3 regions of the Agromyces sp. Y782 genome follow, and region 1 is predicted to be linked to each of the others. Evidence: predicted binding sites of a transcription regulator. Region 1 holds the regulator's gene; each other region holds the start of a gene.
What was found. Region 1 encodes HrcA, which represses chaperone genes, less so after heat shock. Its sites were predicted from a motif close to TTNGCACTCGNNNNNNNCGAGTGCNAA; they were not measured.

Region 1 (2,268 bases):
CGGTGTGGGCGCGCACGAACGGCCCGCGGTCTTTCAGCACGAGATAGCCGATCAGGGCGGGAATGAAGCTGAAGAAGATGCCACCCACGTGAACGAGCGTCGCCCAGAGCTTCTCGTCGGCCGGACTGAGCTGCGCGCCCTGCTGGTAGGGGTTCGGCGGCGGCGGCGGGGGAGGCGGGGTGGCGTCGGACATGTTGTCTCCTTGATCGGTTCGCCCGAAGGCGATATTCGGTCTCGTCGCACGACAGGCGAGCTTTCAACCATCCCATGCTGGCACAGTGGCGCGCGCCGGGTACGGAATTCGCCCGGCGCGCTCCGGCCCGGACTACTTGATGAGGCGGATCGCGAACGGGTAGCGGTAGTGCTGGCCGTCTTTCGCCTTGAGGAACGCGATGATCGAGAAGACGACGCTCACGATCCATGCCGCCCACACGACGAGGACGCCGATGAAGATGATCGTCAGGATCCAGCCGACGACGTAGGCGATGAGGATCGTGATCTGGAAGTTCAGCGCCTCTTTCGCCTCGGTGTTCGTGAAGGAGCCCCTGTCTTTGAAGACGAGCCAGATGATGAGGGCCGGCAGGAATCCGAGGATGCCGCCGAGGTGCGCGAACGAGCCCCACTGCACATCTTGCTCTTGTGCGAGCGGCGCAGCTGCGACCGGTTGGGCGGGCGGAACGTTCTGATCGGGTGCTGATGAGTTCGGATCGGTCATGGCGGGTGCCTTTCGGGGTTCTCGGGTGAACCGCGTCTCGCGCGATCGGGCATCGCTGCAAGGGGGTGACTCGCGGGGATACCCATAAGCTAGCGCCGCCGCCCGCTGGTGGCAACGGCTTCGTCACGGGATGTCGCGATATGATTGGCACTCACTCAGAACGAGTGCTAAGCGTCTGACGGAAGCGAGGGCCATGGTCTCGGAACGCAGCCTCGCCGTGCTGCGCGTGATCGTTCAGGACTATGTCGCATCACGCGAGCCCGTCGGGTCGAAGACGATCGTCGAGCGGCACGCCTTCGGCGTGTCGGCCGCGACGATCCGCAACGACATGGCCCTCCTCGAAGAAGAAGAGCTGATCGCAGCTCCGCACACCTCGTCGGGTCGCATTCCGACCGACAAGGGCTACCGCGTCTTCGTCGACCAGCTCACCGACGTGCGCCCGCTGACCCCTGCCCAGCGGCAGGCGATCGAGACGTTCCTCGGCGAGTCGAGCGACCTCGACGAGCTGCTGGCCCGAACGGTGCGCCTCATCGCCCAACTCACCAAGCAGCTCGCGGTCGTGCAATACCCGAGCTTCGGCAGCGACCGCGTGCGTCACGTGGAGCTCGTCTCCCTCGCAGCCGATCGGGTGCTCTGCATCCTCATCACCGATTCAGGCCAGGTCGAACAGCGCCTCGCCGAACTCGAAGAACCGGTCGACGAGCACACGCTCGACGCCCTGCGGGCGAGGTTGAACGAGATCGCCGGTGGTCGCGCGATGGCGGATGCCGCCGAGGCCCTCTCCGGGGAGATCGACGGCGCTGACAGCCGGCACGCCGCGGTGCTGCACACGCTCGCGACCACGCTCGCCGAACAGGCACGCGCACAGCGCACCGAGCGGCTCGTCGTGGCCGGGGCCGCGAACCTCGTGCGCACCGAGCAGGACTTCGCCGGCTCGATCCTCGGCGTGATCGAGGCGATCGAGGAGCAGGTCACGTTGCTGAAACTCTTCGGCGAGATGGCGACCGACGAGCATGCGGTCACCGTGCGCATCGGGCGCGAGAACGCGTCGTTTGGCCTCGGCGAGACCTCGGTCGTCTCGAGCGCCTTCTCGATCCCCGGCCGCGACATCTCGCGACTCGGCATCGTCGGGCCCACCCGCATGGACTACTCCACCAGCATGGCGGCCGTTCGCGCCGTCGCACGTTACCTCTCCCGCACGCTCGGCGAGAGCTGAACCCGCCGCCCGTCGCACCCGACCGGCATCCGGCAATCGAAAGGACAAGCCCTCCGTGGCCGACCATTACGAGGTCCTCGGCGTCTCGCGCGACGCCACCCCCGACGAGATCAAGAAGGCGTACCGTCGTCTCGCCCGGGAGCTCCACCCCGACGTCAATCCGGGCGCCGAGGCATCCGAGCGATTCAAAGAGGTCACGCACGCGTACGACGTGCTCTCCGATGCCCGGCAGCGCGAGCAGTACGACCTCGGAGGTCAGGGCGGCTTCGGTGGTGGTCAGAACTTCGGCGGCTTCGGCGACATCTTCGAGACCTTCTTCGGCGCCGGCCAACAGAGC
Region 2 (2,268 bases), on a different contig from region 1:
TGGCCCCGGCAATTCGGCGAGCGTCGGCTCAGATCCGCTCGACGAGCAGGGCGACGTGCCGGCCTGCTTCGCGGGTCAGCACGATGGTCGCAGAGGCCGCGCCGCGCAACTTCAACCGGGTGCGCAGCCGGGCGGGGTCGACATCGGTGCCGCGCTTCTTGATCTCGAGTGTGCCGATGTCCCGTTCCGCCAACGCCTGTCGCAGCTGGCGCTCGTCGGCGGGCAGCCGTTCGAGCACGCGGAACCCGCGAGCGAACGGCGAGTCGAACGCGGTGTCGGCAGTGAGGTACGCGATGCCGGAGCTGAGCATCCACGCGCCGTGCGCACGGGCGAGATCACCGATCAGCCGCGCGCGAATGACGGCACCGTCGGGCTCGTACAGGTAATCGCCGAGCGGCCCGACCGGAGCGTCTTCGCTGTCGGCACCCGCCGTGAGTTCTTGGGCGGCGTCACCCCGGATGACGAGGGCGGCGCGGCGAATGCCGGGACGGGCGACCGATCCGAACCAGACCCCGAGCTCGACGAGGTCGCCGTCGACCGAGACCCACTGCGCCTCTGCTCCTGCGGGGATCACGCCGCGATCGGTGCCGGGGCCGAGCTTGACTCCGACGGGCATGCGCTCACCCAGCCCGAAAGCGAAGTCGAGCGAGGGGGAGTAGTCGGCGGCATCCGTGATTCTCGTCGTCGTGCCGCCTGCGGTCGTTCGTCGCGCCGGATCGAGCCACGCCCCGTCGATGCCGCCGAGGGCGACCTGCTCCGCCTGCTCGTGCAGCACTCGCACCCGGGGAAAAGGCGTGAGATTGTACGCGGCGATCGCCGCGGTGACCTCGTCGGCCTCGGCTGCCGTGACCTCGAGGTCGATCGCCGCCATGGCGAGGGCATCGCCCCCGATGCCGCAGCCGAGATCGGCCACATGGCCGACACCGGCCCTCGAGAAGCGTCCGGCGTGCAGGGCCGCGACCTTCAACCGTGTCGCCTGTTCGAGGCCGGCTTCGGTGAAGAGCATCCGCGAGGCGAACGGGCCGAACTTCGCCTCCGCCTTCGCTCGGAGCTTCGCCTGGCTGAGCACGGCAGCCACGAGACTGGGCCGATGCCCTTGCTTGCGAAGGTCGGCGACGGTCTTGACGATGTCGGCCTTCGAGTCCCAATCGGGCAGCCCGTCGAGCAGCGTGAGGCCCTCTGGCGAGAGCAGTTCGACGAGTTCAGCGCGATCCACCCGGGCCACGTTAGCATCGCGTCGCGGCAGCGTTCGCCTGTGGCTGAATGGGCTGGCACTCACGTTGCACGAGTGCCAAATCGCGCCTAGACTCGGTTTAGCACTCTCGCTCTGAGGCTGCCAACCAGTCTTCGTCAAGAAAGAGGTCAACCGTGTCGGTTTCCATCAAGCCGCTCGAGGATCGCATCGTCATCAAGCAGGTCGAGGCCGAGCAGACCACCGCATCGGGTCTGGTCATCCCCGACACTGCCAAGGAGAAGCCCCAAGAGGGCGAGGTCGTGGCAGTGGGCCCCGGTCGCATCGATGACCACGGCAACCGCATCCCGCTCGACGTCGCAGTCGGCGACAAGGTGATCTACTCGAAGTACGGCGGCACCGAGGTGAAGTTCGACGGCGACGACCTCCTCGTCCTGTCGGCTCGCGACGTGCTCGCGGTCGTCGTCCGCTAAGGCGACACGATTACATTCGAGGCCCGGATGCCCCAGTGGGGCATCCGGGCCTCGTCGTCGTTCGGGCGGGCGGATGCCGCGGCATCCGCTCGCCCGAACCTCTTGCCCGCCGCTCTCGTCATCCCCGCCCGGGCGTAGTCTGTGCTGGTGTCATCCCGCTCCGAGACCGTGCCATCCGCCTCGACGACTCCGACGGCGGGAGTGAGCCGCTCGGGCCTCTTCTTCGCGATCGGCGCCTACGGCTTCTGGGGCTTCCTCCCCATCTACTTCATCGCGCTCGCTCCTTCGGCGCCGTTCGAGATCGTGGCCTGGCGGGTGCTGTTCTCGATCGTCTTCTGCGCCCTGCTCATCACGGTCACGCGCGCGTGGCGGCCACTTGCGGTGCTCTTCCGCGATCGCCGCATCGTGCTCACGATGGGGCTCGCCGGTCTCCTCATCTTCATCAACTGGCAGACCTACGTCTACGCGACGCTCTCCGGCCAGGTGGTCGAGGCTGCGCTCGGCTACTTCATCAACCCGATCGTGACGGTCTTCCTCGGCGTGCTCGTGTTGCGCGAGCGCCTGAACCTCACCCAGTGGATCGCGGTCGGCATCTCGATCGTC
Region 3 (2,268 bases), on a different contig from region 1:
AGCGTTGGCCGTGCTCGCCTCGACCGCGGTGCTGCTCGTCGGGTGCCAGCCGTCGGCGTCCAACCCCGACACGCAATCCGGCGGAGTGACGTCGCGTCCTGTGGCCGACTCGTCCGCAGTGGCGGTGGCGTTCGCGCCGCTCCGAGGCACGGCGGCGGATGCTGCGGGGCTCGCGCATCCCTCGCTCGCCGTGAAGATCGACAACCACGAAGAGGCTCGCCCGCAAATTGCGATGAATCGAACCGACATCGTCTTCGAGGAGCTCGTCGAGGGCGGCATCACCCGGTACCTCGCGGTCTGGCATTCGGATGTCCCCGACGAGCTCGGCCCCGTGCGCTCGATTCGTCCGATGGATCCCGACATCGCGACGCCGTTCGGCGGCATCATCTCGTATTCGGGTGGGCAGGAGCGGTTCGTCGAGATGATGATGGCGACGCCGCTCCTCAACATCGTCTTCGACTACGACGACACCGGTCTCTTCTACCGCGCCGACGAACGGCCGGGGCCGCACGACGTGATCCTCCGTGCCGGCGAGGCCGTTTCGCGAAACGCGTCGCTTGCGCCGCCGCCGGCGCAGTTCGCGTACGGCGCGGCGGACCCGTTGGCTGCGCCGGCCCTCGCTGCGGCCCCGACGTCGCGGATCGATCTCGTGTTCTCCGATGCGCGCTTCCCTGCATGGGAGTGGGACGGCGGGGCATCCGTGTGGTTGCGCTCGCAGGAAGGCGCCCCTGATCTCGAAGCTTCGGGGGAGCGTGTGCGGGCCACGAACGTGGTGACCCTGCGGGTCGGCATCGACGAGAGCTACGAAGACGTGCCGAGGACGGTTCTGATCGGCTCGGGCGAGGCCTGGGTCTCGGTTGCGGGCCGCACAGCGCACGGCACCTGGTCGAAGGACGCCGCGGCGTCGCCGATCACCCTCACCGCCGATGACGGCTCACCGTTGCGCCTCGCCCCCGGCAACACCTGGGTGGAGCTCGTGCCGGACGAGGGTTCGGCGAGCTTCACGCCCTGAGCGGACAGCCCGGCGCTCGCTTGCACTCCCGACGGTCGAGTGCCAGAATCGTCTTAGCACTCACTCGTTTTGAGTGCTAACCCAACGAATCTTTGAAGACGTCCGGGAAAGGACGAGAGAAACACATGGCAAAGATCATTGCTTTCAACGAGGAGGCCCGTCGCGGCCTCGAGCGTGGCCTCAACACGCTCGCCGACGCGGTGAAGGTGACCCTCGGCCCGCGTGGCCGCAACGTCGTGCTCGAGAAGAAGTGGGGCGCGCCCACGATCACGAACGACGGCGTGTCGATCGCCAAAGAGATCGAGCTCGACGACCCGTACGAGAAGATCGGTGCCGAGCTCGTCAAGGAGGTCGCCAAGAAGACCGACGACGTCGCCGGTGACGGCACCACGACCTCGGTCGTGCTCGCCCAGGCGCTCGTGCGCGAGGGCCTTCGCAACGTCGCAGCAGGCGCCGACCCCATCTCGCTGAAGCGCGGCATCGAGAAGGCCGTCGCGGCCGTCGAGACCGAGCTCCTCGCGAACGCGAAAGACGTCGAGACGAAGGAAGAGATCGCCGCAACGGCTTCGATCTCGGCCGCCGACGAGCAGATCGGTGCACTCATCGCCGAGGCGATCGACAAGGTCGGCAAAGAGGGTGTCGTCACCGTCGAGGAGTCGAACACCTTCGGCACCGAGCTCGAGCTGACCGAGGGCATGCGCTTCGACAAGGGTTACCTCTCGGCGTACTTCGTCACCGATCCCGACCGTCAGGAAGCGGTCTTCGAAGACCCCTACATCCTGATCGTCAACGGCAAGGTCTCGAACATCAAAGACCTGCTGCCGATCGTCGACAAGGTCATCCAGACCGGCAAGCAGCTCCTGATCATCGCTGAAGACGTCGACGGCGAGGCTCTGGCCACGCTGATCGTCAACAAGATCCGTGGCATCTTCAAGTCGGTCGCCGTCAAGGCTCCCGGCTTCGGCGACCGTCGCAAGGCGCAGCTGCAGGACATCGCGACGCTCACCGGCGGCCAGGTCATCTCGGAAGAGGTCGGCCTCAAGCTCGAGAACGTCACCCTCGACCTGCTCGGCACCGCTCGCAAGGTCATCATCACCAAAGACGAGACGACCATCGTCGAGGGTGGCGGCGAAGAAGAGGCCATCGCAGGCCGTGTCTCGCAGATCCGCAAGGAGATCGACAACACCGACTCCGACTACGACCGCGAGAAGCTGCAGGAGCGCCTCGCCAAGCTCGCGGGCGGCGTCGCCGTCATC

Region 2: a site for HrcA is predicted at 1,269-1,295, ahead of groES (co-chaperone GroES). Genes of this name have one in related genera too.
Region 3: a site for HrcA is predicted at 1,066-1,092, ahead of groL (chaperonin GroEL). Genes of this name have one in related genera too.

What each region holds. Positions count from the first base shown of each region.
Region 1 covers NZ_JCAIUG010000002.1:1,082,392-1,084,659, reverse strand. Annotated here, with positions in the region: gene AC1C2S_RS19295 (DUF4870 domain-containing protein) at 1-193, opposite strand, end outside; gene AC1C2S_RS19290 (DUF4870 domain-containing protein) at 326-715, opposite strand; gene hrcA (heat-inducible transcriptional repressor HrcA) at 909-1,931, shown strand; gene dnaJ (molecular chaperone DnaJ) at 1,987-2,268, shown strand, end outside.
Region 2 covers NZ_JCAIUG010000001.1:2,890,994-2,893,261, forward strand. Annotated here, with positions in the region: gene AC1C2S_RS13190 (class I SAM-dependent methyltransferase) at 29-1,216, opposite strand; gene groES (co-chaperone GroES) at 1,369-1,665, shown strand; gene rarD (EamA family transporter RarD) at 1,813-2,268, shown strand, end outside.
Region 3 covers NZ_JCAIUG010000001.1:3,052,030-3,054,297, forward strand. Annotated here, with positions in the region: gene AC1C2S_RS13900 (DUF3048 domain-containing protein) at 1-1,012, shown strand, start outside; gene groL (chaperonin GroEL) at 1,138-2,268, shown strand, end outside.